One region of the Pseudoalteromonas sp. TB25 genome, then DNA from elsewhere that is predicted to be linked to it. Evidence: predicted binding sites of a transcription regulator. Region 1 holds the regulator's gene; each other region holds the start of a gene.

Region 1 (11,685 bases):
CCCAGCGTATCAATAGGGTAGAAGGCGGCTTATTGCTAATAGCGTTTTTGGGTTACCAAGGGTATATTTTTAGTCAAGTAGGGTAAATGATGGCAACGCTAAACTTTATTGAACAAGGCCTTCGCGTTTTAGATGTTGAGCGCCAAGCACTTAGTGATATTGCACAATATGTAGATGAAAATTTTCATAACGCGTGCCAATTAATGTACGACTGTGAAGGCCGTATTATTGTTATTGGCATGGGAAAATCAGGCCATATTGGCAATAAAATAGCGGCAACCCTTGCAAGCACTGGCAGCCCTGCGTTTTTTGTTCACCCTGGTGAAGCAAGTCATGGTGATTTAGGTATGATCACTAAAAATGACGTGGTTATGCTTATTTCTAATTCAGGGGAAACCAGCGAAGTTTTAAATATCATTCCGGTTTTAAAACGACTTGGTGCCAAAATGATAGCGATGACTGGCAATACACAATCAACAATGGCAACCCTTGCTAATGTACATGTGTGCATTAAAGTAGAAAAAGAAGCTTGTTCATTGGGTCTAGCCCCTACATCAAGTACCACTGCAACGCTTGCGATGGGCGATGCCATGGCAGTTGCATTATTAGAAGCTCGCGGCTTTACAGCTGATGACTTCGCGCTATCTCACCCAGGTGGTAGTTTAGGCAAGCGCTTATTACTTACTTTAAAAGATGTTATGCACAGCGGCGCAAATACACCTATTATTGATGTTTCACAAACAGTTAAAGATGCTCTAATAGAAATGTCAGCTAAAGGGTTAGGTATGACAGCCATTGTTGATGAAAATCAGCAACTCGTAGGGTTATTTACCGATGGTGACTTACGTCGCATTTTAGAACAAAGAATTGATATTCATACAACACAAATAGATGTTGTTATGACTAAGTCATGCACTACAGCTACGCAAGATATTTTAGCCGCTGAAGCGCTCAATATTATGGAACGTAAACGTATAAATGGCCTAATCGTCGTCAATGAGAAAAACCAACCTATTGGCGCATTAAATATGCAAGACCTATTAAAAGCAGGAGTGTTATAAATGCAATTTGAAGAACTCTATCAACCGCTGAGCGATGATGCAAAAGCACGCGCTAAAAAAGTAAAACTACTTATATGCGATATTGATGGTGTATTTTCTGATGGCCGTATTTACCTTGGCAATCAAGGTGAAGAGCTAAAAGCATTTAATACAAAAGATGGTTTTGGCATTAAAGCACTTATAAACAGTGGCTTTGAAGTAGCTGTTATTACTGGTCGTCATTCACAGATAGTACAACAACGTATGAGCAGCTTAACCGTACAGCATATTTATCAAGGCCAAGAAAATAAGCTCATTGCCTATCAAGAATTAAAAGATAAACTCAACCTTAGCGATGAACAAATTGCTTATATTGGTGATGACGGTCCTGACATGCCTGTTATGGAGTTAGTAGGCTTTGCCGTTGCAGTAAATGATGCCCACCCGCTTATTAAGCGTTTGTCACATTATGTAACGCAAATGCCTGGCGGTTTTGGTGCTGTGAGAGAACTCACCGATTTGCTCATGCTTGAAAATGGTAAAGCATTGACTACACAAGGCACTAGTTCATGAATGCAGCGCGCATAATATTAAGCGTTTTATTCATTAGCTGTATGGTTTGGCTTTGGTACCCTTATTTTACACAAACAAATATTGTGCCTCAGGCTGAGCCTGAAGTTGTTGCTAAGCCTGATTACATAGCTATTGAGCTCAAACAGACAGCCTATGATGAGCAAGGTAAAATTAGCCACAAAGTCACTGCGGCTAAAATGGAGCTATACCAGCAATTAGGTTTCACGTTTTTCGAAAAACCCATTTTTACTTTATATAACGAACAACAAACGTGGCAAATAAATGCAGACGAAGCAACATTATACGAAGATAAACAATTAATTTTAGAAGGTAATGTGGTTGCCAAAAATTTAACCGATAACGTCATGATAGACAAAATCAATGCTGATAATATTCAGGTTGATATAAAGTTATTAACAATGCGTTCGGAGCAACCCGTCATTATCACTGGACCCAATTTAAAAATCACCGGTAAAGGCCTAGAAGCCGACTTAAAAACCGAAGTGATAAAACTAATTAACCATACGCGAACCATATATTATGACCAATAAAATATTAAAATCACTGATAATTCCTACACTTATACTAGCGTTTAATAGTAGTGCTGCAGAACAAAACACGCAACCTGCTGCCAATCAAATTTCAATAAGTGCCGACAAGCAAGAAGGTCAATTAAAAGCTAATGTGGGTATTTTTGAGAAAAACGTTGAGATTATTCACGGTAATCGCCGCATTACAGCCGATCGCCTAGAAGTACACAAACGTGATGAACTTGGTGATAATAAACAATTATTAATTGCCACAGGTAGCCCTGCGCACTTTGAAGAAAAGCAATCAGACGGCACGACTATGAGCGCCAGTGCTGACGAAGTACGTTATGATGTATCTAAGCGTTTTTTAACGCTTGTTGGTAATGCACAAGTATCGCAAGCCGGACAAAAAATAAATGCTAAAAGCATTACCTACGACATAGAGCAGCAGCTCATCAGTGCCGAAAAAGATGAAAACTCAACTGACCGCGTTCACACAATTTTAGTACCGATCGAAACTAAAAAAAGTAAAAAAGGCGATAAAGGTCAACCATGAGCACATTAAAAGCAGAACTATTGGCAAAAAGCTATAAAGGTCGTGAAGTTGTAAAAAACGTCGGCCTTGAAGTACAAGCTGGCAGTATAGTTGGCTTACTTGGCCCTAACGGTGCTGGTAAAACAACGACTTTTTATATGATTGTAGGGCTTGTTCCTAGCGACAAAGGTAAAATATCTATTGATGATAACGATATTACTCTTTTACCTATGCATAGTCGTGCTAGATTAGGCATAGGCTACTTACCACAAGAGTCATCGATTTTTAGAAAGCTGACTGTTTATCAAAACTTAATGGCCATTTTAGAAACACGCAAAGAACTAAATAAACAAGCCAGAGAAGACACGCTCAATAACTTATTAGATGAATTTAGCATACAACACATTCGTGATAGCCAAGGTATGGCATTATCGGGTGGAGAACGTCGTCGTGTAGAAATAGCACGAGCGCTGGCAGCAGATCCTAAATTTATACTACTGGATGAACCGTTTGCCGGTGTTGACCCTATTTCGGTATTAGATATAAAGAAAATAATAGAACATCTTAAAAATCGTGGGATTGGTGTATTAATTACCGACCATAACGTAAGAGAGACCCTTGATGTTTGTGAAAAAGCCTACATTGTTTCTCATGGGGAGCTGATTGCATCAGGTACTCCAGAACACGTATTAAATGATAAAACAGTACGCGATGTTTACTTAGGCGAGCAATTTAGGCTGTAACATTTACGCCATGTCTTTAAGCATCTGCTAGTATTAATTATAACAACATAAAAGGATTGTTAGAGATACATGAGGCAATCACTACAGCTGCGCATGGGCCAGCAACTTACAATGACTCCACAGTTGCAACAAGCTATTCGTTTGTTGCAACTCAGTACATTGGATCTCCAGCAAGAAATACAAGAAGCTCTCGACAGTAATCCACTATTAGAGGTTGAAGAGGCAGACTATTCCGAAGACGCTGCTGGTAAAAACGAGCAAAAAGCTGATACCGATGACATAACTGTTAGCGCATCTGCTGATGATGCTCCGAGCGAATACGAACAAGATACTGGTGAAGCACTTGCAAAAGACACGCTAAGTGACGACATGGCTATGGATGTTAGTTGGGATGAGTACATGAGTGCCGCTCCTGCAGCCTCATCAGGTCCAATGCCTGAAGATGAATCTATATACCAAGGCGCCTCTACTGAAACGCTCCATGAGTATTTAATGTGGCAATTACAACTAACGCCATTTAGCCCTACCGATGAAGCCATCGCTATTGCGATTGTAGAAGCCGTCGATGATTCAGGTATTTTAACACTAAGCTGCGAAGAAATTTTAGAAAGCTTTAATCAAGAAAACGAAGATGATAACGAAGTCGAACTTGATGAAATTGAAGCGGTATTAAAACGCATCCAACTGTTTGATCCTGTTGGTATTGCTGCACGTAGTTTACAAGAGTGTTTGTGTATTCAGCTTAATCAATTTGATAAAGAAACACCTTACATTAATGAAACGAAAATGATTTTAACCGAGCATATTGATCTATTAGCAGCTCGCGACTATCGTACATTAATGAAAAAAACTAAGCTCAAAGAAGAAGAGCTTAAAGAAGTAATGACACTAATACATACTCTCAACCCAAAACCTGCAGATACTATAGTAAGGGAAGAATCTGAGTATGTTATTCCTGATGTGTCAGTTAAAAAAATTAAAGGCCGCTGGGTTGTCGAATTAAACCCAGATAGCATGCCTAAAATTCGTGTTAATAGCCAATACGCGGCAATGTCTCGCACTGTAAAATCAAGTGGCGACAGCCAGTTTATTCGCTCACATTTACAAGAAGCTAAATGGTTTATTAAAAGCTTAGAAAGTAGAAACGACACGCTATTAAAAGTTACTAATTGTATTGTTAAGCAACAACAAGGCTTTTTTGAACATGGCCCTGAAGCCATGAAACCAATGGTTTTAAATGATGTCGCTGAAATGGTAGAAATGCACGAATCGACAATTTCGCGCGTAACTACTCAAAAGTACATGCATACACCCCGTGGTATATTTGAGCTTAAATACTTTTTCTCAAGCCATGTAAGTACTGAAAACGGTGGTGAATGTTCATCTACAGCAATACGTGCGCTTATCCGAAAATTAATCGCAGCAGAAAACTCAGCAAAACCATTGAGTGATAGCAAAATAGCGGATATATTGGCTGAGCAAGGAATTAAAGTAGCAAGACGTACAATCGCAAAATACCGCGAATCTCTTGCTATTCCACCGTCAAATCAGCGTAAAAGTCTGATTTAAGACGCTAAACTAAGAGGGTAATGCTTATGCAACTAAACTTAACTGGTCGTCACGTAGAATTAACCGATTCACTAAGAGACTATATTAATACTAAATTTGCGAAGCTTGAAAGACACTCTGATCATATAAATAATGTTCATGTCATTCTCGATGTAGAAAAATTAAATCAAAAAGCAGAAGCCACAATACACGTAAGCGGTGCTGAGCTATTTGCCTCTACAGAACATCAAGATATGTATGCCGCTATTGACTCGTTGATCGACAAGCTCGATCGCCAAGTAATCAAACACAAAGAGAAGCTTGCTCGACACTAATATGATGAAATTAAGTTCACTTATATGCCAGGACTGCAGCAAAGCTGCGGTCCTTTTTAATAGCAAAAAAAGAATTTTAGAGTTCATTAGCGAACTTGCTCACGACAAACTTCCGTATTTACCGCAACAAGATATTCTTAATGCTTTAATGAGCAGAGAGAAATTAGGTAGTACAGGTATAGGGCGTGGCATTGCTATTCCTCATGGAAGAATGAGCGGTGCAGAAGAGCCTTTGGCTTTAGTGCTCGTTAGCGAAACTCCAATAAACTTTGATGCAATCGATAATCGCCCTGTTGATATTTTTGTCGCACTCATCGTACCAGATGGCGATAACCAGCAGCACTTAAAGACTCTAGCAACCATTGCTGATAAACTAAACAACAAAGATTTTTGTAAACAGTTACGCAGTGCAAAATCTGATACTGAGCTTTACCAAGTTATTGTCGATCAATCATAGTTTTATAAAGGGTGTTAAATGGAGTTAATTATCATAAGCGGCCGTTCTGGTTCTGGAAAGTCGGTTGCTTTGCGCGTTGTAGAAGATTTAGGTTATTATTGCGTTGATAATATTCCAGTAAACCTACTACCTTCATTAGTTCGCAGTGTGTCTGATAGCTACGATAAAATTGCTGTTAGCATTGATGTGCGCAACATCCCTAAAGAACAAGATGAATTTAACGATATTCTTGAATACTTACCAGGCTTTGCAAACCCTACGTTATTTTATTTAGATAGCGACGATCAGACATTGATCAAACGCTTTTCTGAAACACGCAGATTACACCCACTATCAATAGACTCGTTGCCGCTTGATTTAGCCATCAAAAAAGAAAAAGAATTACTTGATGTATTAACCACTCGCGCCGACTTTATGGTAGATACGACTGATTTAAGTGTTCATCAACTCGCTGAATCTATTCGTGAAAAGATTTTAGGTAAAAAAGATAAGCAACTGATTGTCACATTTGAATCATTTGGTTTTAAACACGGTATACCAAAAGAAGCAGACTACGTATTTGATGCACGCTTTTTACCAAATCCACACTGGGAACCAGAGTTAAAGCCTTTAAATGGGTTAGATCAACCGGTTAAAGACTATTTAGCTAATCACAGCATAGTGCAAAAATTCACATGGCAAATTCAAACATTTGTACAAACGTGGTTACCACATTTAGAACGAAATAACCGCAGTTATTTAACCATTGCTATTGGGTGTACAGGCGGGCAACATCGCTCTGTGTATTTAGCGCAAACTATCGGTGAAAGTTTCGCAATGACACATCCCAATGTAAAAATTCGCCATCGCGAGCAAGAAAAATAATATAGCTGAATAATCACCTGTTCAGCTTAGGTAGAGTAAGTTATGCATTGTGAAGATACCTTTTTAATAAAAAACAAATTAGGCTTACACGCCAGAGCAGCTACTGTGCTTGCGCAATTAGCAGTACAATTTGATGCGACAATCACATTATTCCAAGATGACAAAGAAGCAGCAGGCGATAGCGTACTTGCACTAATGTTACTTGAAAGTAGCCAAGGAAAAGAAGTTAAAGTTGTTTGTAAAGGCCCTGATTCTGAGCAAGCTTTACACGCTGTTGGAGAATTAATAGCACAACGCTTTAATGAACAAGAATAACCTGTTTTATAAAAACAATATTCGCATTACTAATGCTTCAATTAAAACAGATATATAAAATAGATAGGTTAGTAACGCCAGTTAACTCACCTCCCCCCCATAAAGTAATATAACAATTTATAAAGGACGCCAATGCCTGAAGCTTTTGAACAAGATTACCCACTACAGCAACTAAAACAGGTGACGAAGTCACTCAATAGTGGTCAATTTGTTCAAGTTAGGCGCATGCTCGCAAAAACGGCTCCTTGTGATACCGCATTATTATTAGAATCATCACCGCATAAAATTCGCCGACTGCTTTGGCAATTGGTCGATCCTGATGTGCAGGGTGATGTTCTTGAAGAATTATCTGAAGATGTTCGTTTAGGCATTATTGCCCAAATGGAACCTAAGCACATTGCCGCCGCAACTGAAGACATGGGCCACGATGACTTAGGTGAAGTATTACGTAGCCTGCCAGATACCGTCTATAAAGACGTTGTTAGCGCGATGGACATTCAAGACCGTGAACGTGCCACGCAAGCACTGTCATATCAAGAGCGTTCAGCAGGTGCGCTAATGAACACCGATACGGTGACCATTCGCCCTGATGTAACACTCGATGTTGTACTTCGTTATATTAGACTGCGTGGTGAGTTACCAGAGGGTACAGATGATTTATATGTTGTTGATAAACATAACTGCTTTATAGGCGCTTTATCGCTGAGTACATTATTAACTAATCCGCCAGAAAAAATTGTGCGCGATTTAATGGATGAAGATTGTGAGTCTATCCCAATATCAATGGATGAAAGTGAAGTAGCGCAATTATTTGAGCGCCATAATTGGATATCGGCCCCTGTGGTGGACGATAACGACCAACTCCTCGGTCGTGTTACTATCGATGACATCGTTGATGTAATCCGAGAAGATGCCGAGCATAGCTTATTAAGCCTAGCCGGTCTTGATGATGAAGAGGATACATTCGCGCCTGTACTAAAAAGCTCTAAAAAACGCTCAGTTTGGCTAGGAGTTAATTTACTAACCGCACTTGCAGCTGCTTTTGTAGCTAGCTTTTTTGAAGGCACTTTAGATGTGCTCCCTATTTTGGCTGTGCTTAACGGTATTGTCCCTTCTATGGGTGGTGTTGCTGGTAGCCAATCATTAACGCTTGTTATCCGTGGTATTGCAGTAGGTCATATAAACCAAACAAACCAACGTTTCTTGATGATGAAAGAACTGGCCATTGGCGCGCTAAACGGTATTTTGTGGTCACTATTAATTGCGGGTGTTATTGCGCTATGGCAGTGGGACTTTATGCTTGGTGGCGTACTCGCTTTCGCTATGTTTATGAACTTAGTGGTGGCAGGTGTTGCTGGTGCAAGTATTCCAATAATTCTTAAAAGAATGAATATAGACCCTGCTCTTGCAGGGAGTGTGGTGCTAACCACGGTGACTGATATTGTTGGTATATTCGCCTTTTTAGGTACTGCTACATGGTTGCTGATATAAATTAAACGCTTTAAATGTAAAAAACTACAGCAAAAATACTTAGGGTAAATCAGTAGCTATGGCAACGGATACCAAACATAAAAATGACATACCTAAAAAAACGCTAAAACAAAAAAGCGTATCCATATTAAAAAGTGTACTGGTATATGGCTCTATATTTTTCGTCATTTATACCGCCGTTAATTGGTGGCAGCAACCTGTCATGCCAGCAAATCCTCAATTACAATTAATCGACTATAAAGGGCAAAACATTGATTTAGCAGCAATGAGCCAAGATAAACCCACGCTTGTGTATTTTTGGGGAACTTGGTGTCCTATTTGTAGTATTACCTCCCCTGCCATAAACGAACTCGCAAACGAGAATAAATACGCTGTTGTGAGCATCGCGATAAAGTCAGGCTCTGCTCAAGAGCTGCATGATTATTTAAATGAGCAAGGCTACAGCTTCAGTACTGTTAACGATCAACACGGGGAGATATTTTCCGATTGGCAGGGACATGTCACGCCATCTTATATAATCTTAAAAGATAATAAAATGACGCAAGGACTCACCGGCATTCAGCCGTTATGGTCACTTAAATTGCGTTTGTGGTTATCATCAATGCTTTAAAAAAAAGCTAAACTTAGCACAGGATATCTAAAGAGAGGGGCTCTAAAACCTCACTCTTTATCACCTACAATAATATAGATAATAAAGAGCAAAGCTTACTTAATTTACGTATACAAAAGCTAAAAAACGCGTACCGCAATTAGCCTTATCTATTAGAAAATAAAGTTACTAACGTGTGCTTTGACGATTACCGCCTACTTTTGGCTTAGTGTTTGCCTTTTTAAATTGGCTAAAACCGGTATGTCGCGTTAGTGCCGGACGCCCACCTTTTTTACCACCTTTACCTGCTTTTTCATCGCGCCCTTCTTCTGGCACTAAACAGTTAGGCCCTTTACCAATTAAATTAGCTTTACCCATTTTACGTAGAGCTTCACGTATCATTGGCCAACCAGCTGCATCGTGGTAGCGTAAAATAGCTTTATGTAATCTACGTTGGCGTGCGCCTTTAGGTACTGGAACAACTTCTGAGTTGTTTTTTATATTACGTAAAGAGTTCATCTCTGTATGGTAAATAGTCGTCGCATTAGCCATAGGTGATGGGTAAAAATTTTGTACCTGATCAAGCTTAAAGTCGTTTAATTTAAGCCATAAAGCCATGTTTACCATGTCTTCATCTTTTGTACCTGGGTGAGCAGATATAAAGTAAGGTATTAAATACTGCTTTTTACCGGCTTCTTTAGAGTACTTATCAAATAGTTCTTTAAATTGATCGTACGCCCCCATACCTGGTTTCATCATTTTTGATAATGGACCATCCTCTGTATGCTCTGGCGCTATTTTTAAGTAACCGCCTACATGATGCGTTACTAATTCTTTAACGTAACGCGGGTCGCGTACAGCTAAATCGTAACGTACACCTGAAGCAATCAATACCTTTTTAATACCCTTAACTTCACGTGCTTTTTTATACAAATCTATTGTTGGCGTATGATCTGTATCCATGTGTTTACAAATATCAGGATATACACATGATAAGCGTCTACAGGTACTCTCGGCCTTTTTACTAGTACAGCGCAGCTTATACATATTCGCCGTTGGGCCACCTAAATCAGAAATAACACCAGTAAAGCCGGGAACTTTATCTCTAATTTGTTCAATTTCTTCAATAATAGATTCTTGCGAACGACTTTGAATAATGCGCCCTTCATGTTCTGTAATTGAGCAAAACGAACAACCACCAAAACAGCCACGCATAATATTAACTGACGTTTTAATCATATCGTAAGCAGGTATTTTAGCATCACCATAACTTGGGTGAGGAATACGCTGATACGGCAAACCAAATACAGCATCCATCTCATGTGTTTCTAATGGATATGCTGGCGGGTTTACCCAAATAGAGCGATCGCCATGTCGTTGGTAAAGCGCTCTTGCACAACCAGGGTTTGTTTCTTGGTGTAAAATTCGCGAGGCATGGGCGTATAAAGGTTTGTTAACACTTACTTGCTCATAAGCAGGTAACTTAACATAGGTTTTTTCCCACGGCTTAGGACGTGCAGGCTGAACCATGATTGGTTTTGCCGCTTCTGCTTTTAAATCAATACCCGCTTGTTTAAATTCTGATTTACTACAGCCAACATCATCCGCGCCATATGGGTTTGGAATAGGGTCGATTTTACCAATTTTATCAATAGCGGTAGAATCACTGCCACGCCAACCAGGTAGAGGCTCTTTTCGAATAACAGCCGTGCCGCGAATATCCTGAATCGTATCCATCGTTTCACCCGCCGCAATACGGTGTGCAACTTCAACTAGCGGGCGCTCTGCGTTACCGTAAATTAAAATATCGGCTTTTGCATCAAACAAAATACTACGACGTACTTTTTCCTGCCAATAGTCGTAATGAGCAATACGGCGAAGGCTGGCTTCAATACCGCCAATAACAATTGGGATACCTTTGTATGCTTCACGGCATTTTTGCGAGTAAATCATCACGGCGCGATCTGGGCGCTTACCGCCAACGTTATTAGGCGTGTAAGCATCATCGTGGCGCATGCGTTTTTCCGCTGTATAGCGGTTGATCATCGAATCCATGTTGCCGGCTGTTACACCAAAAAATAAATTCGGTCTGCCGAGCTCCATAAATGCATCTTTAGAGTTCCATGCAGGTTGGGCAATAATCCCCACTCTAAAGCCTTGCGCTTCAAGTACACGGCCAATTACAGCCATACCAAAACTAGGATGGTCAACATACGCATCGCCACTAATTATTATTATGTCGCAGCTATCCCAGCCAAGTGCATCCATTTCTTCACGTGTAGTTGGTAAAAATGGCGCGGTGCCATAACATTCAGCCCAGTATTTCGGGTATGAAAATAAGGCGCGCTTAGCTTTGAGTGTGCTCATAATTGTGGCCGTAGAATAACAAAAGGCGCGAATTATACCCTACTAAATTCTTTATATATACAAAGTAGTCAAAGCATATCGCGCTTTAAATTCTAAATCGTTCATTAGGGCGTGTTGATCTTTGTGGATTGAAATTTGTTCAATCTAGGGGCGATTTAATCGCGGCGCGAGGTTTGTAACCTAGCGGGCTAAGTAAAAACCGAGCAACAAAGAGTTAATCGTCCCTAGAAAGAACCCAAAGGGCAGCGCATGTTTGGCATTTATGCTGCGTTATCGCCTATTTATGGGGAACAACCAC
Region 2 (11,685 bases), on a different contig from region 1:
CCGCGCTCTTAAATCAGCTTTTTACTTGTGAAATTTACTCGCTTTCACTTTCCATAAAACGTTGTAACTGATCTTTTAAGTTTGGCGGAATACCTTTAATTACAAGCGTGTCCGTTGCCTCGTTGTAAGTTACGCGCTCACCTAAGTGTTTACGTTCAAAGCTTACACTCACACCACCACCAAGACCTGAGAACTTAACCATGCTGGTTACGGTTTTCTTATCAACAGGGAAAGTTTCTTCTAAGTCATAGCTTTGTTCTTTACAAAAACTATCAAACGGGCTGTCATCGCCTTTTGTAAGCGTTGCAGATAGCTCGCTTACGCTGGCATCTTCACCAGTTGTCACACAGTCATTACAGTAGTCAAAAACTTGTTTACGTAAATCGTCTTTTTCTGATTTATCAAATTGTTGCTCAGATAAATAATCCTCTACTGCGCTAAGCATTACTTGGCTTTGCTGTTTTGAATCAATACCCTCTTCACAACCTAAAAAGTCTAAGAAAAAGTCGGCAACTTTGCGTCCAGCTCGCCCTTTGATAAATGAAATATAACGGTTGTCGTCAGCTTGTGTATCCCACGCTGTTAAATCGATACGAGCAGCAAGTTGCATGCGTGATATGTCTAAATGACGAGAAGCGGCTAAATCAAGCTCTGAGGTCATAGAATAATGCTCTTTGATGTTAATCATCGCAATTAGCATGTAATCAGTTGCAACGTACTGGTAATGACAAAATACTAAATAGCCTGTTTCACTAAATGCATATTTATCAAGTTCTTCTTTTAAAACCGTTGAGGCTTGCTCGGTCATATGCCAAAAGCCTAACTCATCGTTACGGTAACTTTGCATTGCAGATGCTACAACACTGTTTTTGTCACCACTGAAAGCACAATAACCTTTACCAGGTTTACCATTGTATGCATGATGTAATTGTTCGATAAAAACAGCTACTTTATCGTTAATTACCATCTCATCATTTCGAAGGTGAATTTGCGTATCGTCGTCTTTTTTGTCTACATAGTGAACGACTAATTTTTTAACGTCTGTTGTCATCTTTGTTTTTCACGCCTCTAGTGTTAAAATACGAGAATATAACTATTTTATTGAACCAACTAATGCCAATCTTATCAAAATACTCTAATGAAGAAGTAGAACAAATCGTCGATCAGCTTATTGATGTGCTAACTAAACACAATGCGCCGGTTGATTTAAGTCTTATGTGTTTAGGAAATTCTATCACGCATATCTTAAAAGAGCATGTACCAACAGGGAAAAGACAAGCTGTAACCGAGAACTTTGCAAAAGCGCTCGCGCAGTCGGTTAAATAAAATTTATGAATTTATCGCAGCACAATCAATTTTCATCAAAAGCGAGTCAGCTGCTAAGTTGGGGGCATTGGTTTACCTTTGCCAATATCGGCTTAGCCCTGCTTATTAGCTTAAGCTATTTATTTGCAGACTCGCCACCTACAAGCTTTTTAGGCATTACCTATATGCTAGTTACTTGGCTAAGCCACACTAGTTTTATAGCCTTTTTAGCGTTTGTGCTGACGGTATTTCCGCTTAGTTTAATATTCCCCTACCCACGACACATTCGTGGCATGGCCGCTGTTATAGCCACTGTAGGCGCATCATTGCTTACTCTTGATGCTTATGTGTATGTTAATTTAGGTTATCACCTAAGTATATCTGCCTTACCTGAGATCATTTCATTGTTGTGGCATCGTTTAACAAGCTCTCCTGCTTTAACAACCATTTTAGCCAGTGGTATTGTTGTTGTTATTTTAGGCTTTCAGCTACTTGTTAGTAATTACACATGGCACCACCTTGAGCGTTTAAAGCAATATAAATTTGCACGTTACGCAATTTCTTTTTTAATCGTGTGTTTTTCGCTTAGCCACAGTATTCATATTTGGGCTGACGCCAATTTAAACTTTGATGTAACAAAACAAGATAATGTTTTGCCACTTTCATACCCTACTACTGCTAAAAGCTTGTTAGCTAAAAATGATCTGCTAGATATAGAAAGCTACGAGCAAGCACACAACGTAAAAATTAATAACCAAAATATTAGTTATCAAATGCCAAGCCCGCTTGAAAAATGCGAGGACTACACACAAGCCAATGTAGATATATTTGTATTTGAAACTCAACAACAACTCGAAAAGTTTGTTGCCGAGAATAAAAACATGCACAAAACAGAGCAGTTTTTACAGCCAACAAATCATGACGATACGTTATTTAGCTTAGTGTATGGTTTACCCGCTTTTTATAAAGCAGCAATTTTAACCGAGCAGACACTCCCAGTTTGGCAAAGCCAGCGCCGTAGCATTGAAGTAACTGGCATTGAAGAACTAAGCTTTATTAATGATCAAGCACATAGCTCTAGTGCTATTCGAGTAATTAAAGCGAGTGATACCCCTACTGTTCGAGATGATGAAACACAGGTTTTTGCTTTTAGTCTTGCCAATAACAAGCAAGAAGTAGTAACCACCTCAACTTTATACAGCTCTGACAAACGTATTTCTAAGGTAGATGGGCTAATTCAACCTAGCGATTTAATTGCAACAAGCGTTGGGCAATATTTAAATTGCAAAGCTATTGCCAAGCAAACAATGCTAGGCGTTAATCTATACAAGAAAAAAGACGATATGGGCGTGAACTACTCTCAGGGTGTTGTTATAGCCTATAAAAAAGATAGGATTACCTTAATAGATTCAGATGGTAACTTTAAAAACATTTCCGCCGCTGAAGGTTTTTCTATTGAACAAGGTTTAGATATACCATTTTTAGTACAGAGTATTAAAAAGCTCAAAACCTTTACCCAATAACAGTTATCCTAACCTAGCTTGATATACCACCAAGCTAGGTTATAGTTTTATATTGTTGTTAGATATAAAAACCAAGGATGACATGTATGTTTAAAACTTCTCGTTATATTCTCCATTCTAGCTTTTTACTTATCAGTTTTTTTAGCTTTAGCGATACCACTTACTACAAATGTGTAACAGAAAAAGGCACTGTCTTTTCTCAACTCCCCTGTGACGACGAAGCAACGACTTATAAAGTTAACACAACGGGTAATCAGTATTCTGGTCCTAAGGTTGACTACACTAAACAACTAAACGAACTTGAGCGTGAAAGGCTTCTATCTGGCTTACAGGCAGAGCTTCGCAGTAATAACCATAAACTAACAATACTTGATCGTAATAAAGAGCGTGCTGAATACAAACAACAAGAGCGGTTAAATCATATCTTAGCCATTGATGATAAAAAGCGTATTACTAAAGACATTACTAAAAAACTAAAAATAATTAATAAAACATATAAGAAAAACGTATCGGCTGTGACTAAACAAATTAAAATTCTCGAAAAAAAGATAGCTCAATTCCAATAAGTTACTCTTAGTTAGTAAGTAACATTTATCTTGGTTTTAAACTTAAAATAACATACCCTTAACACAATAGAGTATAAACTCTAGGGACTTTTAAGGAGTGCAAATGCAACCTCGCCATATTGCTGAATTAATTTTAACGGGTTTTAAAAGGCACTATCAGTTATTTCAAAAAACAACAGCCAAAGCCCCTCTTGCCTTTGCAAAAAAAGATTGGCAAGCAATTAATGATATCAGCCGTTTGCGTATCAGCTATTATGATGATCGTGTTAACGAAACCACGCAAGCGCTAAAAAAAGAAACCCCAACCGAACAACTCGATGAAAGCCTATGGCTTGAAGTTAAAAAGATATACCAGCATTTTTTATGTTTTCATCCCCAAGCAGAGCTCGCCGAAACTTTTTATAACTCTGTATTTTGCCGGCTGTACCATAGGCGCTATTTTCATAATGACTTTATATTTGTAGAAGCAACCTTAAAAGATGCTCCTTCAGTGCCTGTAGAAGCAGAATATAGAACATACTTTCCTGTAGTTGATGGCCTCAAACCAACAATAAAACGCATTATTAATCATTTTGATTTTAAAGCCCCATTTGTAAATTTAGAGCGTGATATCCGCCTCCTTGTTAAAGCTTTTTATAAACAAGCCCCCGATACACATCACCAACCTTGGCAAATGCGCTTTGATATTTTACACACACCTTTTTATCGTAATAAAGCAGCCTATATTGTTGGTCGTGTTGTTTCAAAAAGTGGGGTTCAGCCCTTTATAATCGCTGTATTACACGATGAAGATAACGGATTATATTTAGATGCACTTTTAACTAAGTCATCTCAAATGCGTGTTATTTTTGGCTTTGCCCGCGCCTACTTTATGGTAGAGACTCACGCACCTTCAGCACTTGTTCGGTTTTTAAATCAACTTATGCCAAACAAAACACTTGCTGAGCTCTATAACGCAGTGGGTTTTCATAAGCAGGGTAAAACTGAGTTTTACCGAGAGTTTTTAAATCATTTATCTCACTCTAGTGATGAGTTTACAATTGCACCGGGGACTCCCGGTATGGTGATGATGGTATTTACCCTCCCCTCATTTGGCTATGTTTTTAAAGTAATAAAAGACAAATTTGGTGAGAGTAAACCCTTTGGCCGTGATACCGTATTAAAGCGTTATCAACTGGTAAAAAATCATGATCGCGTTGGCAGAATGGCCGATACCATCGAGTATTCTAACGTCGTATTTCCTTTAGCGCGTTTTGATAGTAATTTACTTGCGCAATTACATAAAACAATTGGCTCATCAATGGTAATTGAGGGCGAGTGGTTGATCATCAAGCACTTGTATATTGAACGGCGAATGACACCTCTTAACTTGTTTTTAGAAAATGCTGATGAAGAAAGTGTCGCCGACGCGATTGAAGAATATGGGCAAGCCCTAAAAGAAATGATTGCTGTTAATATATTCCCTGGTGATATGCTCTTAAAAAACTTTGGTGTAAGCAAGCACAAACGTATTATTTTTTACGATTACGATGAAGTTCAATATCTAACCGATATGAACTTTAGAGCATTACCAAAAGCAAAGAGCTATGACGACTATTTAATGGATGAACAAAGTTACTCTGTTGCACCACAGGACGTATTTCCTGAGCAACTTTGTACATTTGTAATGCCAAACCCTATGTATAAAAAGTTTTTACTCAGTACTCATCCAGAGCTTATAGATGTTAGCTTTTGGAAGCAGGCACAACAAAATATAAAAAATGGTCAGGTAAGTCATATTTACCCATACCCGACAGCACAGCGCTTTATTCACCACTGGTAAGCGCTAAAGGACACACAATGAATATAAGTAAAATAGATTTAAATTTACTCGTTTACCTCGATACATTGCTTCGAGAATGCAACGTAACACGCGCTGCTAATCAATTGAGTATAACGCAACCTGCAATGAGTAATGGCCTTAAACGTCTTCGTAACTTATTTAACGACCCTATTTTAGTTCGTACCAGCGATGGTATGGTACCTACCGAGCGTGCTTTGGAGTTACAACCCGTTATTCGTGGCATTTTAATGACCCTTGAAGAAACTCTAGCACCTAATCGAGAATTTGAGGCAAGCCAAAGTAAGCGTGTGTTTAGAATAATGGCCAGTGATTACGCTGCAAGTACATTAGCACCAAAGCTTTTAAGTAAATTGCACGAAGAAGCCCCCGATACTACTTTAGATATACTCACACCAAGTGATGTCACCTTTCATGATGTAGAAAACGGTAAAGTAGATATGGCAATCAACCGTTTTGAAAACTTACCGCAGTCTTTTCATCATAAACGTATTTGGAAAGATAGTTTTTGCTGCTTAGTAAAAGCCGATAATCCTATAATTGAAAACTTTAGCCTCGACAGCTATTTAAAAGCGCGCCATATATGGGTGAGTAAAACAGGTTTTGGTGTAGGTGTAGGCATGGACCCTAAAGATGTTCAAAAACTTGGCTGGGTTGACGAAGCACTTGCTCACTTTGGTAAGCATCGTAATATTGCCACTTTTACGCGTAACTACCATGTAGCTATTCATTTAGCTAAAGAGAAAAATTTGATTGCGACCCTTCCTTCAAAAGCCGCAAATATATATTTGGATGATCCGGGGCTTAAAATTTTAGAGCCACCATTTCCAATTCCTCCTTTTGAGCTTGATATGATTTGGAGCCCACTGTTACATCGCGATGCGAGTCACATTTGGTTACGTCAAAAAGTAGCTGAAGTAGCTGAAGAGCTAAAATAACTTTATTACACAATATAATGTAAAAATTGCTAGGTTAACTTTTTGCCTGTTAACTTAGCATCTTACTAGATCAAAATTAAACCAATAAAATCAAATAACTACATAATAATTAAAACGTGGAACATACATTGCTTTTATTTAATTGAACTATACATTCATTTAATTAAAGAGGTCATTATGAACACCCATCAAGGATCAGAAGTAAATCATATTACTGACATCATTCAAGTTATGAACAGCGGCATCGATTTTTATCAAAAAGCACAGGAAAAAGTTGAAGACCCTGCTATTGGTGCACTTTTTCAGCGTATGATAGATGCCCGAAAAGTGAGTGTTGAGCGCTTGCAGCCATATGCAATTAATGAAAAAGGCGAACGCGAAGATGGCTCATCTTTCGCAGTTGAAGCACGACGTGCGTACACAGCCCTATTGACTACTTTCACCTCACACAACGACAGCACGTATGTAAAAGAGCTTGAAGAGGTAGAAGATAAAACCCTTGAAGAAATTAAAGCAGCAATGGATAAACCGCAACCAGCTGACTGCGAAGCTGCACTGGCTAAAACATTATTAACAATGCAAAGCTGCCATGCAGAAATGAGCCGTATGCAAAAGCATTAAGCTGACATAGCGCATAACTAGAACCCAGCCTCGAGCTGGGTTTTTTATTGCCTCTAATACCAATCTACATAGTTTTTTAAGCAATTTAACAAATTGCATTACATTATAACGATGCTAAATAGACCCCATATATAAGCAGAACGGTATAAACACCGCCTTATTTCACCACATTTTAAATACATAATTAGTACAAATATTTAATATTATTAGAATATTTATTTAACCACGCTTTATTTTTGCTGTGCTAATTTTGTTAATAGGTACCTAAAACCTTGCTGTGGCGCCGCAGCATTTAATTAAAAATAAGGTCCAATATGAAAAGTAAACTAACCAAACTACAAAATAATGCTGATGTAGATATGACCCCGATGTTAGACATAGTGTTCATATTACTAATTTTCTTTATTGTAACTACATCTTTTGTAAAACCTGTGGCTATTGAATTAAACCGACCACTCGACAGCCCTCAAATAGATAAGCCTGTTAAAAATGCTTTATTTAGAATTGATGAAAGTAACGGAGTATATTTTTCTGGGAGGTTAATTGATTTAGAGCAAGTTGCGACTAACTTAGCTATGTTCGCGGCTAAATATGAAATAAGTTCGGTACTTATAACCGCAGACGAAAACAGTACACATAATACTTTAATGAATGTAATGAATAATATTAAGCAATACGATGATTATCCAATAAGTTTGATTTCTAAATAAAATCAGCCCAAGCTAAAACCAAAAAAAGGGCCTTACGGCCCTTAGAGTTAAATAACAAAAGGGAGGTTATTAATTAAAAACGGTATTCTGCACCTACGTAGTAGTAAGCACCGTTAAATCCAAACGGAGCCGAACGACGTGAGTAGTCAAACACACCTGAGCTACTTATTACTGTGTTGCCACTAGCATCCACAATAGTACCTGAGCGAGAGTTACCTATTTCATTTTTATCTGGGTAAACATCGAACAAGTTATTTGCACCAATATTTACTGATAAATCTTCAGTAACGAAGTAGTTAACTTTAACGTCAGTTAAAATTTCTGCGCCATACGTTTGACGACCGCCATCTTCTACTGTGTATTCACCAAAACGATTAAGTGACAGGTTAACAGTCCAATCATCACGTTGATAAAGCGCACTTAAGTTAATACGGTCCTCTGGTTGCCACTCTTCTATAATAGAGATGTCTTCAGCTGAGAATATATCATCTACTTTTACTGTCTCAAGGCTTGAGCCAGCAGGAGAGAACAACGATACAACATCTGTTTTGGTAAAGTTAGCTGCAAGTGTAAAATCAAGCGTGCCGCCTAAACCTTCAGTGTTCCACGTTGCTACAAAATCAACACCACGAGTTTCTGTATCAGCACCATTTAAGAAAAACTGCCCTACGCCAGCACCTGCACTATTTAGTGCTGCATCAAGGCTTGTAGATAACCCTTTACCTAAGCGATCACTAATTACAATACGGTCGTCAATATCAATCGAGTAGTAATCAACGGTTACATTAATATTATCGGTAACGTTATACACAATACCTAAACTACGGTTTTGTGATTTTTCTTCTTTAAGTTTTGGAATACCTAAACTTTGCGCAAGTGTTGAATCATTTCTAAATGTACCAACTTCTTCTGCAACTAAATTCCCATTAGTATCAACAACAAATTGTGTGCTTACGTTATTAAAGTAAAGCTGCTGCATTGAAGGCGCTCTAAATCCTGAGCTTAATGCACCACGTAATGAAATATCGTCGGTAATAGACCAGTTACCAGCAAGTTTAAAGTTTACTGTATCGCCAAAACCTTTGTAGTTATCGTAGCGAAGTGCTCCAGATAAAATCACATCTTCAATTACATAAGATTCTGCATCTACGTAAAATGAAATTACATCACGTGACTCATCCACTGAAGACGCAGGTGATGAACCACCAAAACCTTGTGAACCACCCGATGCATCTTCAGAGCCAACACCGCCACTTAAACCGCTGTAAATACTTACACCATTTAATGTGTCGTAATCGCGGTACGCATATTCATTACCTTCTAAAATACGGTATTCGTCAGTACGTATTTCAGCACCCATCGCTAACGAATAATCATCAAAGTTTTGTGTAAAATCAATATTGATTGTTTGCAATGATAATTCCATGCCGTAAGCGTACGCTTCACGTGGAATAGTTGTACGAATATCAGCTGCACTTAAACCTTGGTCATAACGTAAAAAGTTAGCGTATGAGGCATTGATAGTGTCACTTGTAGTGTAATCAATACTGTTCTCGCCATAGGTGTAAGATAAATCAAGGCTTGCATCGTTATCAAATTCAGTTTTATAACCAAAGTTGTACGAGATATCATCGATAGTTGTGTTGATTTTTGGTAAGAAACCTAGCGGAATCGTCGCATCGTTATCTTGTAGTACTGGGTTACCACCTGCATTTGCATTATGACGGAAAAATGCAGCCGACTCATTTTCACGTGTTGAGTAAGTAATAAAGCCGTAAAGCTCGCCATCACCTAACTCGTAACCGGTATTAATTGTTAAACCAAACTGCTGAGAGTCAGCATCACCAATTCTAAAGGTATCACGATCGGCTGTCAGCTCACGCGGATCGCCAGCAAGTAAAGTGCCGTCACTTAGTTCTGTACAACCATAAAACTGACAAGAGCCATGTAAACCGGCACGGTTAGTCGGTGCACGGTCACGGTAATTGATAGTTGTATTTAAATAACCGTCATCACCTAGCGCAAAGCCTTTATTAAAATCAAGGTTAATGGTTTCGCCATCGCCTTCAGAATATTGACCGTAGTTAATAGCCGCTTTACCACCTTCGCTACCATCTTTGAGCACAATATTAATAACACCTGCAATTGCATCAGAACCATACTGAGCAGCAGCGCCATCACGTAATACTTCAATGCGTTTAATTGCAGAAGCTGGAATTGCATTCATGTCAGTACCTGCGGTACCACGCCCAACAGAGCCATTAATATGAATAATACTTGCTTGGTGACGACGTTTGCCGTTAATTAACACCAATGTTTGATCGGGGCCCAAACCGCGAAGTGTCGCAGGTCTTAAAGCATCTGTACCATCACTAATTGCAGAGCTTGAAAAGTTAAATGAAGGGGCGATAGACTGTAGCATACGACCAACTTCTGTTTGGCCCGTATTTTCAAGCGCTTCTGCACTTAGGATATCTACTGGAACGGGTAAATCTTCAACTGAACGCCCTGCTACTCGGCTACCGACAATAGCAATTTTTTCAATTTTTTCTTGAGCGACTTCTTCTGCTGCGTATACACCTTGCGAATTTACTGCAAGTAAAGCTGGTAATACTGCTGCACTGACCGCTGAAAGCTTCATCATGTTGTTATCATTCCTGTTGATTTGTTTGAGTTTTATACTCAGTAAACCATTTTGATCAACAACCGCATCGAGCTCAGTCCCACCTAATAATGCCTCTAGAGCATCTAGCTGAGTGTAAAATCCATAAACTGAATTTGCATCATACTGCTTTGCCAACTCATAAGAAAACACCACAGTTTGCTCTGTTTGTTTAGCATATTCAATTAAGGCTTTGTCTGCTCGCTGCGCTTTTATATCAAATTGCACCATTTGCCCAGTGGTTTGTGTTGCTGCTTGTACACTTAAACTAAAAATAGCCGGTGCAAGCACACTAAATCCACTCAATAAATGCGTTTGGTTACTGCGCAACTTATATAAACAGCTGACAAACAAAAATCCTCTATGGTTTTGTTTCTTTTTTTTAATGTTTTTTTTACGTTCAATCTTTATTGATGTAACTTTACCTAACATTAGTTTGATTTGCATAACGTCTACTTATGATTCTGTATGGTGTTTTAGCGTTACTACATGCTCACCTAAACGCTCATGATCAATCGAAAAGTTAGTTTGTAAACTTTCTAGTAAACCTTCAACGTCACCGGCTTTAAATACTCCAGCCACTTTAATACTGGCAAGCTCAGCTGATGAAAGCTCAAAACGTGTGGCTGTATAGCGGCTTACTTCATTTAAAGCATCGCTTAGCTCTTCTCCATTAAAAATAAGCATCCCGTTTTGCCATGCCAAATCGCGTTGTACGTCGTTCATTGAAAGCTGCGTAATTGGTTTTGTAACACTTTGCTCAATAACTGCTTTTTCGCCTGAGGTAACAATATTGGCATTAATTTGACGAATTTTTTTCGTGCTATTATCTGCAAGTTGATAATCTTTAAAGTCATTTGCATCAACCGCTACACTTGGATCAGTGATCATCACTTTGCCTTCAGTAACCACCAGTTCTAAATCTGATGAAGTATTGCGTTGTACATTAAATACCGTGCCTAACGCGGTAAAACTTTTATCACCAGCCATAACACTAAACGGACGCGTGGCATCTTTTGCTACATTAAAGCGCCCTTCTCCACGACTAAGTAATAACTGCCTGCGGCCTTTACTATAAGCAACTTCTAGTAAGCTATTAGTATTAAGCTGCACTATGGTGCCGTCTGGCAATACATACGTTGCTTGCTCGCCTACTTTTGTTTTGTAAATTTTAGTGTAATTAACTTTAGCAAGCTCTTGGTTGTAGCCATTTTCTAAGTTAATTAATAAGTAGCTGCATACCATTAACGCTGCAAACAAACTCGCTGCAATTGAGTAAGAAAACATCCACTTGTTTTTTGATGTTTTAGTATTGTTGCGCTGAGGAAATAAATGACTTAATTCGTTTAATACTGAAAGCTCATCCCAAAGCTGAGCAAGCTCGTATATAGAGTCTTGATGTGCAGTGCTTTGCATCATCCATAATTTAAATTGCTCTTTTTCATCATCAGTTAAACCACGATCAATCGCGCTTATCCAATCACATGACTTTTCTAAGATTAAATCTTTTGAATTAAATT
Region 3 (9,005 bases), on a different contig from region 1:
ATAGGTGCACTGTAATCAACTAAAACGCTGTACTGATCCCATCGTCCTGCCGATACCGTTGCTTTGCCTTTACTGTCGTCAGTTGATGCTTTTTTAGAATGTAAGTTTACAAAACCACCGTTGCGTTGGCTTGAACCAAATAATACCGGTGGCGCGCCTTTTACTACATCTATTTGTTCTATAGAGTTGAACGATAACGGCACGCCAAAGCCATTATTACCTGCTTGGCGGCGTGTACCATCTTGGAAAAGCTCACCTAGTTGCCCACGAATAGTAGGTAAACTTGGTGCCCCAAAACCACTGGCTGAATAGGTATTAGGGCTTACTGCAAGTACGTCTTGTAAAGTCGTAATATTGAGTTGTTCTATTAACTCGCTTGAAATTGGTGTTACTGATCGGGCTATATCTCGTAGAGCTAAGTTGTCGCCAAAAGGGCCGTCTACAGTGGCATTTTTAACCGAAAGACCTTGAGATCTAATAACTTGGCCTGCCACCTCAATACGCTCAATTGCGCCTTCTTTTGCTGTTTTTGATTCTTCGGCTGCAAAAGCATTAAGTGGTGTATTTAATATGGTGGCTAGGGAAAGTGCTAAATATGCGTGTTTCAAACGTTTTCTCTCTACGGTTAAAATGTTGTTGGCGATAAAGACCGAAAGGATTAAAAATAACTTTCAGTAAAATTTTGATTCTTTTTGTTTTTTAGAACATAACAAAACAGATGCATTATAAAGATGGTAATTAAGTAGTATTGTTTTATTAGTTGATAAAATATTAATACAGCGATTGTACTAGAGTGAATGTAAATATATGCTTTTAATAGAATTTTTAATTATAGACTACTTTCAACCTGCTAACATTTTAAAAGAGTTAACTTTTATGCAGCATTTTTTAAATTACTTAAATAAGCTTCACTTTTAGTACTGCATGGCTTAACTAATGAATTTAATTAAAAATTTTTGAAATAAAAAACAACTTATACGGTCTAGGTTACTTCTACGTTTATTAATATTCATTTAAGGAAATTTTATGACAGGTTCAATGAATTCTGATGTGCAAAACCGTTTGCAGTGGTCACTTTTATCTTTGCGTTTAGGCGTGTTTATTGTAATGGTTATGTGGACATTCGATAAGTTTGTTAATCCTGGGCATAGCGCACGTATTTTTGAACATTTTTACGGTATTAGTGGCTCTACAGATATAGTGGCTTACATTATTGGTGCGGTGCAGTTAGTGCTTGCTTTAGCATTTTTAGCAGGTATTAAAAAGCGTATAACGTACGGTATCATTTTTGTAATGCATGGCTTATCTACGCTTTCTTCTTACAACCAGTACATAGATGGCTTTAATAACTTATTATTCTTTACTGCATGGCCAATGTGGGCTGCGTGTTTTGCACTTTACTTATTACGCGACCAAGACGTGAAATTTACTGTAAAGTAATAAAGTACATGCAAAAAAATTGGTTATAAGCCATAAGGCTTATAACCAATAAGTACACAGGGAGTGTGTGGAAGTCGGTTTGCATGTTATGCAACTAATGCATTGCGTCGTTGTATTGCTCAGCAAGGCTCTCTTTTTGCCCTTCGGTAAGTGCTTTACCCGCTAATTGAAACACTTCGTGTTCTTCTTCACTTAAATGATGATGTACCAAATGGTGTAGCTTTTTAGCTGCAACTAACCATGCAGACGAGCTCATTTCGGTATCTTCAAGTTGTTCAATTAATTCATCAATTTCGTGATGTTCAGCTACGCTGTGGCGCGCTTTTTCGTGAGTTAAGTCATCAAACATAAGTGGGTTATAAAAGTAACGTTCTTCAAATTTTGCGTGATTTTCTAATTCTGTTTTTAGCTCATCCATTAGCGTGTGGCGCTGCTCTGTGTCGCCGTGTGTTTGAATAAGCGCATCTACCAATTCTCGTTGTTTGTCATGGTCATGACGTAGTGCTTCAAAAATATTCATAACTAGTCCTTTACTTGCTCTTTAATTGCTTACAAATATTGAAGCAAGCTAAATGCCATGATTTAACTTGTTGAATTAAATTAGTTTATATTTGTTCGTTTGCTCGTGGGAGTATGCGGCCTGTAAGTTTTACAAGCACGCTCATGCAATATTTTCAGGCTTTAGTTTTACTGATGTGTTGGAGGAGTTAAGGTAGTTAATAAAATAGCGCGCAAATAAAAAAGATGAAAAAATGATACTTTCTTTGATACTATCAGTACGTTCTTTTTTAATTTTTTGTAACGGTGGCTAAAAGTAAATATGCCCATAAAGATCTTGAGATAGATTTATAATCCAGAGCATAGTTTGTTTAATAAGGTACATATGAAAGAAGAACTAAGAGCAAAAATAATTACCGTATGCGATAAAAAAATAGCAGTTAAAGGAGAAAATGTAGGGCTTTCTTTTTATGCATTTTTTGCCAATAAAAACGACGATCCAGAGCTACTTATGGATGCTGCTACTTGGTGGATACACACCCATAAATTAGATCATTTTGTAAAAGCAAAGACCATCAAACAAATGATCTTAGATGGGCTTTAGCTTAAAAATCTGCGGCTACTTCAAACTCTAATCGTTTAAGCGTAATAGGGTGAGTAAATGCTAAGTATTCTGCATGTAAATGTAATCGTTCGGCTTTTTGCCCGTAATGTGTGTCGCCTATAATTGGCATGTTTAAACCTAAGCTGTGCGCACAATGCACTCTTAATTGATGAGTTCGCCCTGTTTTAGGGTATAACTGTAATCGGGTAATATTGTTGTTACGCTCTAAAACCTGCCAGGTAGTAAGTGATTGCTTACCGTGTGTGTAACACACCATTTGGCGCGGTTTATCATCAAAGTCTAGCACTAAGGGCAAATCAATTACTCCGCTATCCTCAGCTACGTTACCATTAACTAATGCTACATAACGTTTATCTATGGTGCGTTCAATAAACTGCTTTTGCAGTGCTTTGTGCACGCGTTTATTAAGTGCAATCATCAATAACCCAGAAGTCGACATATCTAATCTGTGTACAATTAGTGGCCCTGATGCCTCTGGAAACTGCGTTTTTATGCGCATATAAACTGAGTCATCAATATTAACGCCAGGCACTGATAAAAACTCAGCGGGCTTATTTACCACAAGTAAGTCGTCATCTTTATAAACAATACTTAAATCTTTACCCTGAGCTGGGTTGATAAGTAGCGGGTTATCTTCAACATCTAAACCCTTTAGCATATGCCCAAGTATTGGTTGGCATTTACTGTAACAAGAAGGGTAGTAATTCTTATGCTGCCTAATTGCTGATTTAGGTGCTGCTCCCCACCAAAACTCTGCCATAGCAAGTGGCTTTAAGTCATGTTTATAGGCGTATTGTAATAATTTAGGCGCTGCACAATCGCCAGCACCCGAAGGAGGAGTGTGCTCAGGTAATGCTGCAAAAATAGCATTTAAATCTGTAGTTTCACCATTTGCATTTAAAAATTGGTACTGTGCAAATAGCTTTATTTGTAAGCTTTTAGAAAGTGTTTTACGGCGCTTTTTTAAATGAGCAATTTCATTAGAAATATTGATGTGTGTTTGCTGCAGTGACTCGATTATATTTTGCCAATAGGATTTAAGTGCCAGCAGTTGCTTTTTTTCTACGATGCTTTGCCCTGCAAGCTTATTTTTTAACTGCTCAAAATCACTTTCGCTAAGTTCTAATTTGCCTTCGGTACGTTGTATTTTTCGCTGCTGACGACCGGCTTGCATTACTGCCTGTTGAGCTAATAGCGCTTGCTGGTAGCTCTGTGTTGCATCATCAAGTTTGCTATTAACTTCAAGCAGTTGTTCACTATTTTCTAATTGCTCAATTTGAGCATTAATATCGTTAATTATTTTACTTTGAGCCAAATAGCTATCGTCTTGAAGTTGCATGCTAGAAACAGGCGGCACAAAGCTAATATTACCTTTATCACCTTCAATTTGTCCCGAATAAGCACTTAAAAAGCCTAATTGTTGCTTAGCATTTTGCACCACTAAAACCCCAAACATTTTACCTGCATTTTCTGCTTTTAAATGCGCTAACGTTTCAAGCTGTTGCTGTAATTGTTTAGTGGCTGCTACAGCTAATGGTTGCGGCTCGTAATAAAAAGGGAAAGTAAACTTTTCAGGAAGCGCGAGAGCATCAATATTTTGAGAAAATAATGTAAAGCAAGAAGCAGAATTTGACATAGAAGTAAGAGAAAAGCATTCAGTAAAATAATTGAGCGCATAATAACATATTCATAGTTAAGCCACTAAAAATCTCGCACCCGCATATTCATAAACACTTTAAAGCGGACATTCATGTTTTATGTATCAGTATGGGGTCGCAGCAAGCATAGGCGTTTGTTAGTAAAGTCTCAGTAGTAATATATTTATCATTATCAAAATATTTAAGCTTATCGATTCTCAATAATTGAGCGCATTTCGAAACGATGACTTACCTGATAGATCAGAGACGAAAAATCAATTTACAGAATAACTGAATATTTAGGAGTTCTATATTATGAGTCAAAATATCGCAAGTTTTATCACTAAAACCCTCGAACAAGCAGGCGTAAAACGTATTTGGGGAGTAACTGGCGATTCACTTAACGGCATTAGTGAAAGTCTGCGAAAAATGGGAACAATTGAATGGCTAGGTACGCGACATGAAGAAGTTGCCGCATTTGCAGCTGGTGGCGAAGCACATTTATCAGGCGAGCTTGCGGTGTGTGCGGGTTCTTGCGGGCCAGGTAACCTTCATTTAATTAATGGCTTATTTGATTGTCAGCGCAATAATGTACCAGTATTAGCAATTGCCGCACATATTCCTTCATCTGAAATTGGCAGTAGTTATTTTCAAGAAACCCATCCGCAAGAATTATTTAAAGAATGCAGTGTGTATTGTGAAATGGTGTCGAGCCCTGAGCAAATGCCGTACCTGCTAGAAACAGCAATGCGACAAGCAATACTAAACAAAGGCGTGAGTGTACTTGTGCTACCTGGCGATATTGCATTAAAAGATATGCCTAAAGCTATTAAGCCGAAATGGAACGTGCCAAAGCCAGCAACTTATACCCCCGCTTTATCTGATATTGAAGCAATGGCGACTCATCTTAATAAAAGTAAAAAAGTAACCTTATTGTGTGGTGCTGGTTGTAAGGATGCCCACGACGAAATTGTTGCGCTAGCCGAAAAATTACAAGCACCGATAGTGCATGCCATGCGCGGTAAAGAATTTATTGAATACGATAATCCTTACGATGTTGGTATGACCGGATTTATTGGCTTTGCATCGGGCTATCATGCAATGCAAGAAGCCGATACGTTATTAATGATTGGTACTAGTTTTCCTTATCGTGCTTTTTATCCCGAAAATACCACCATATTGCAAATTGATAATCAGGCTGCGTCACTCGGGCGACACGTGCAAATTGACTGTGGCGTGTTAGGGGATACTAAAAACTCAGTGGCCACACTGCTTGATTATATTAAAGGTGAACGGACAAGTTCGCACTTACAAAAATGTGTTAAAAATTACAAAGAGTCTCGACAAGATCTTGATGAACTTGCCAGTGGCAAAACCTCGCAAAACTTAATTCACCCGCAATACCTAACGCGTTTACTCAACGAGCAAGCAGCTGACGATGCTGTTTTTACTTGTGATGTAGGTACGCCAACAGTGTGGGCTGCGCGTTATTTATCAATGAATGGTAAGCGTCGCTTAATTGGCTCGTTTAATCATGGCTCTATGGCAAATGCGATGTCGCAGGCAATGGGGGTTCAATCTGTTGATAGAGACCGCCAAGTCATTGCAATGTGTGGTGATGGTGGCTTTTCGATGTTAATGGGGGATTTAATCTCACTTAAGCAGCTTAATTTACCAATAAAGATTGTTGTTTATAATAATCGCTCACTTAGTTTTGTGGCTATGGAAATGAAAGCCAGTGGGTTTTTATCAAGCGATACCGATTTAGAAAACCCAAGTTTTGCTAACATTGCACAGGCCTGCGGCTTAAAAGGGATTCATGTGGATGACCCTGAAAAATTACCATCGGCAATGAACGAGATGATGAACCACTCAGGACCTGTTGTTTTAGAAGTCGATACAGCAAAACAAGAGCTTTCAATGCCGCCGCAAATCAAATTAGAGCAAGCAAAAGGCTTTAGCGTTTACATGATGAAAGCGCTGATAAATGGCAAAGGAAACGAGATTGTAGAGCTTGCCAAAACTAACTGGTCACGCTAGTTAGTTACTTCCCTATTGAGTATTTTAGCTCAATAGGGAAGTGCCAAGTAATAATCCTCACTATCATCTTTTATTATTAATAAGCTAAGGCTGCTGTTTGTAAGTGATTGAACCGAAATAGAAAACCATATATGGTTTATCATTAAATTAATAAAAGCACGCATAAAATACCTCTACTCATAGAGGGAACAGAGCAATAATGAAATGGAAATCGGTTTTACTGTCGCTGGCTGTTTTATGGCTTATTCAAGCTCAGCAAAGCAGTTTACGCACCAGTGAATACGCAAATATCTAGCCTATTGCAAGTAAATTCAACGCAGTTAGCGCTGAAAATAGCTGCTTGAGATAGATTTATTATCCAGAGTTTAGGTTATTTAGAAAGCGCTGAACTGTTTTTACGTTGGAATCACTATGAGGTTTTTGAGTTTGACTCAAGTGCAATGTAATGAGCTAAAACATTTAGCATTGGCCTCAATTGCTACTTGGTAGTTGTTTTTAGTTTAATGTTTTACTCGCTTTACTCAATTAAAGTAAAGCGAGCGCTCAGTATCAGTTACAAACTCTTTTTAGGCGGTAGGGCTACGTTTGCAAATATTAGCCCTGCAACAAGCGACATAAATATTAAAAACGTTTGCTGGCCTATATGCTCTGCGTATATAAAGTCTTGGCCTTCAATGAGTGAGTTTAAGCCAATATAGGTTTTGCTACCTGGTACTAATACAATTAAGCCTTGCATGGCCACAATAGAAGCCGGCGCATTAGCAACACGGTTAAACAAGTTACTAAATATACCTACCGATAAAGCACCCACAAACGTACCTAACGTGTAATCAAGGTACATAGCCGAGCCAATACTGGTGCCATACGCTATAAAGCCTGATGCAATAGACCAAACAGCGTGCTTAAGTTTGGTTCTAAAAATAACGATTAAGCTGCTACAAAGTAAAAATATGGCGAGCCATGCTGTCCACTTTGGTAATGGTTCAGGTTGTACAAAGTCAGCTTGCCCAAAGAGTGCAAAGCCAATGCCTATGCCAATAAAACCGCCAAAATAGAGTTTAAATAACAGCATAAACGAGTCCATGACTCTTGCTGTACCCGACACTAAATGCCGCGCTGCAAGCTCTGCTAAGCCAAGCGCAAGTGCTAAACCGGGTATAAACACAATAATGGCCGAAAGTACCACCAAGCGTATGTTTATTTCAGGTGTTATGTATACGCTTACTGCACAGGCAAGTATGGCCGATATTATTGCTACTAATGGCTCAAGCATATGTGCTACGCGTTTTGAGCGCCCAGACCAAAGCACAAACACATAAACAACTAAAGTAAGAAGCGATGACCAAATAACATCAGTCCAGCTAGTACCCATTAACATTGCAAACGCACCACCAGAAGTTGCAAACGCAACGCCCGTAACAAGTTTATTGTATGGGTTTGGCATTACAAAAATAGCGTCTAGTTGCGCATCAACTTCTTGTAAACTTAGCTTGTCGTCAAGCATTTGGTTTACAAGGTCGTCGGTGTCGGCAAGTGAGCCTAAATCGTGATCGCCAGGGTCTACACGTGCAACATGGGTATATTCGTCTTCGTGGCCATCGGTCCAAATAACAAACGTTACAGAGGTTGGCGACATAACAAACGACGATTTAAGTCCTAAGTATGTAGCCACTTCCATGAGGTGAGCTTCTAGGCGGTAAGCAGGCGTACCATATTTGTGAAGCATCTTACCCAATTTAACGATAAATTTGCGTTTTTCTGTAAAGGTTGCAGTTTTCAAATCTTTTTGGACCAAATATTGCGATAACTAAGCTAAAAATATAGACAATACAGCTAAAAATGCCCACGTTTGATGGGCGCGATTTTAAACACTAATTGGTGTGTGTCTAGTCATTTTTAATCTAATTTTTTATTTTTTTCGGCTATCCATTGCGACATGTATTGAGTGCTGCGCATTGTATGATGTTTGAGCATTTGGCCTGTGAAGTTTTTTTCGCGATGAGCGTTTAAATCACTACTTATTGAATCGACTTTTTGAATTAACGCAGCGCTCAATAGTGCTTTGTTGTACAGCGTATTAAGTAGTGTGCTGCCATCTTGCTGCGCTTGCTCAAAGTCACTTTGATTGGTGTACATTTCAATGGCAGCACTGGCAAAGTCATCGGCGGTGTTGGCTATTTTCCCCGGCCATGGTAAATCGTTATGCATGCCCTCTGCGCCAATATTGGTGGTAACGCTGGGTGTTCGCATAATCATGGCTTTAAGCAATTTACCTTTAATCCCTGCACCAAAGCGCAGTGGTGCTAAACATACGCGTGCGCTTTGCATTACATCAAACGCATTATCGGCCCAGCCTTTTATTAAAAACCCTGTTTTAGGGTTATTTAGTGCCGTGGCTTTTGGTGGTGGATAAGAGCCATAAATATGTAGTTCTGCTTTTGGTAGCTGCTTGCGAATAAGAGGCCATATTTTTTGTAGGTAAAGTACAGCATCCCAGTTTGGTGCGTGCCTAAAGTTACCTATGGTCATAAAGTGCTGGCGCTGCTCAAACGTTTTTGTACTTGTAGGCAGTGAGCTTAAATCGACCATAAACGGTAAATGGTGTAATAAGTTTGGCTCTATTTTAAATACGCTATTTAGTAGGCTCATTTCATAACTTGAAATAATTAAGCTTAGGTCGCAGCGTAAAATAGCGGCAATTTCGCGTTTTGCTATGTCTGAGTGTAAATCGCTGGTTGTAAAATCACGCTCACCTTTAAACGCTT

What was found. Region 1 encodes sigma-54, which starts transcription at its own class of promoters, with help from an activator protein. Its sites were predicted from a motif close to GTTGGCACGNNNNTNGNNT; they were not measured.
Region 2: the regulator sigma-54 is predicted to act here: its motif matches at 6,288-6,306, upstream of L652_RS0116555 (PA2169 family four-helix-bundle protein).
Region 3: the regulator sigma-54 is predicted to act here: its motif matches at 2,002-2,020, upstream of L652_RS0117770 (hemerythrin domain-containing protein).

Annotation. Positions count from the first base shown of each region.
Region 1 covers NZ_AUTI01000202.1:11,983-23,667, forward strand. Annotated here, with positions in the region: gene L652_RS0104925 (calcium/sodium antiporter) at 1-86, shown strand, start outside; gene L652_RS0104930 (KpsF/GutQ family sugar-phosphate isomerase) at 90-1,061, shown strand; gene kdsC (3-deoxy-manno-octulosonate-8-phosphatase KdsC) at 1,062-1,613, shown strand; gene lptC (LPS export ABC transporter periplasmic protein LptC) at 1,610-2,164, shown strand; gene lptA (lipopolysaccharide transport periplasmic protein LptA) at 2,154-2,699, shown strand; gene lptB (LPS export ABC transporter ATP-binding protein) at 2,696-3,421, shown strand; gene L652_RS0104955 (RNA polymerase factor sigma-54) at 3,491-4,990, shown strand; gene hpf (ribosome hibernation promoting factor) at 5,017-5,304, shown strand; gene ptsN (PTS IIA-like nitrogen regulatory protein PtsN) at 5,309-5,761, shown strand; gene rapZ (RNase adapter RapZ) at 5,780-6,625, shown strand; gene L652_RS0104975 (HPr family phosphocarrier protein) at 6,668-6,940, shown strand; gene mgtE (magnesium transporter) at 7,073-8,431, shown strand; gene L652_RS0104985 (protein disulfide oxidoreductase) at 8,490-9,041, shown strand; gene L652_RS0104990 (YgiQ family radical SAM protein) at 9,210-11,387, opposite strand.
Region 2 covers NZ_AUTI01000380.1:5,458-17,142, reverse strand. Annotated here, with positions in the region: gene yejK (nucleoid-associated protein YejK) at 35-1,051, opposite strand; gene L652_RS0116580 (DUF1414 domain-containing protein) at 1,114-1,326, shown strand; gene L652_RS0116575 (DUF3413 domain-containing protein) at 1,332-2,828, shown strand; gene L652_RS0116570 (DUF4124 domain-containing protein) at 2,915-3,394, shown strand; gene aceK (bifunctional isocitrate dehydrogenase kinase/phosphatase) at 3,498-5,216, shown strand; gene L652_RS0116560 (LysR family transcriptional regulator) at 5,234-6,172, shown strand; gene L652_RS0116555 (PA2169 family four-helix-bundle protein) at 6,350-6,793, shown strand; gene L652_RS0116550 (biopolymer transporter ExbD) at 7,108-7,503, shown strand; gene L652_RS0116545 (TonB-dependent receptor) at 7,577-10,612, opposite strand; gene L652_RS0116540 (FecR domain-containing protein) at 10,622-11,685, opposite strand, start outside.
Region 3 covers NZ_AUTI01000400.1:362-9,366, reverse strand. Annotated here, with positions in the region: partial or broken gene L652_RS01000000124060 (TonB-dependent receptor) at 1-608, opposite strand, end outside; gene L652_RS0117775 (hypothetical protein) at 1,027-1,440, shown strand; gene L652_RS0117770 (hemerythrin domain-containing protein) at 1,535-1,960, opposite strand; gene L652_RS0117765 (DUF6500 family protein) at 2,324-2,542, shown strand; gene L652_RS0117760 (RluA family pseudouridine synthase) at 2,544-4,199, opposite strand; gene poxB (ubiquinone-dependent pyruvate dehydrogenase) at 4,516-6,240, shown strand; gene L652_RS0117740 (threonine/serine exporter family protein) at 6,794-8,020, opposite strand; partial or broken gene L652_RS0117735 (glycosyltransferase family 4 protein) at 8,137-9,005, opposite strand, start outside.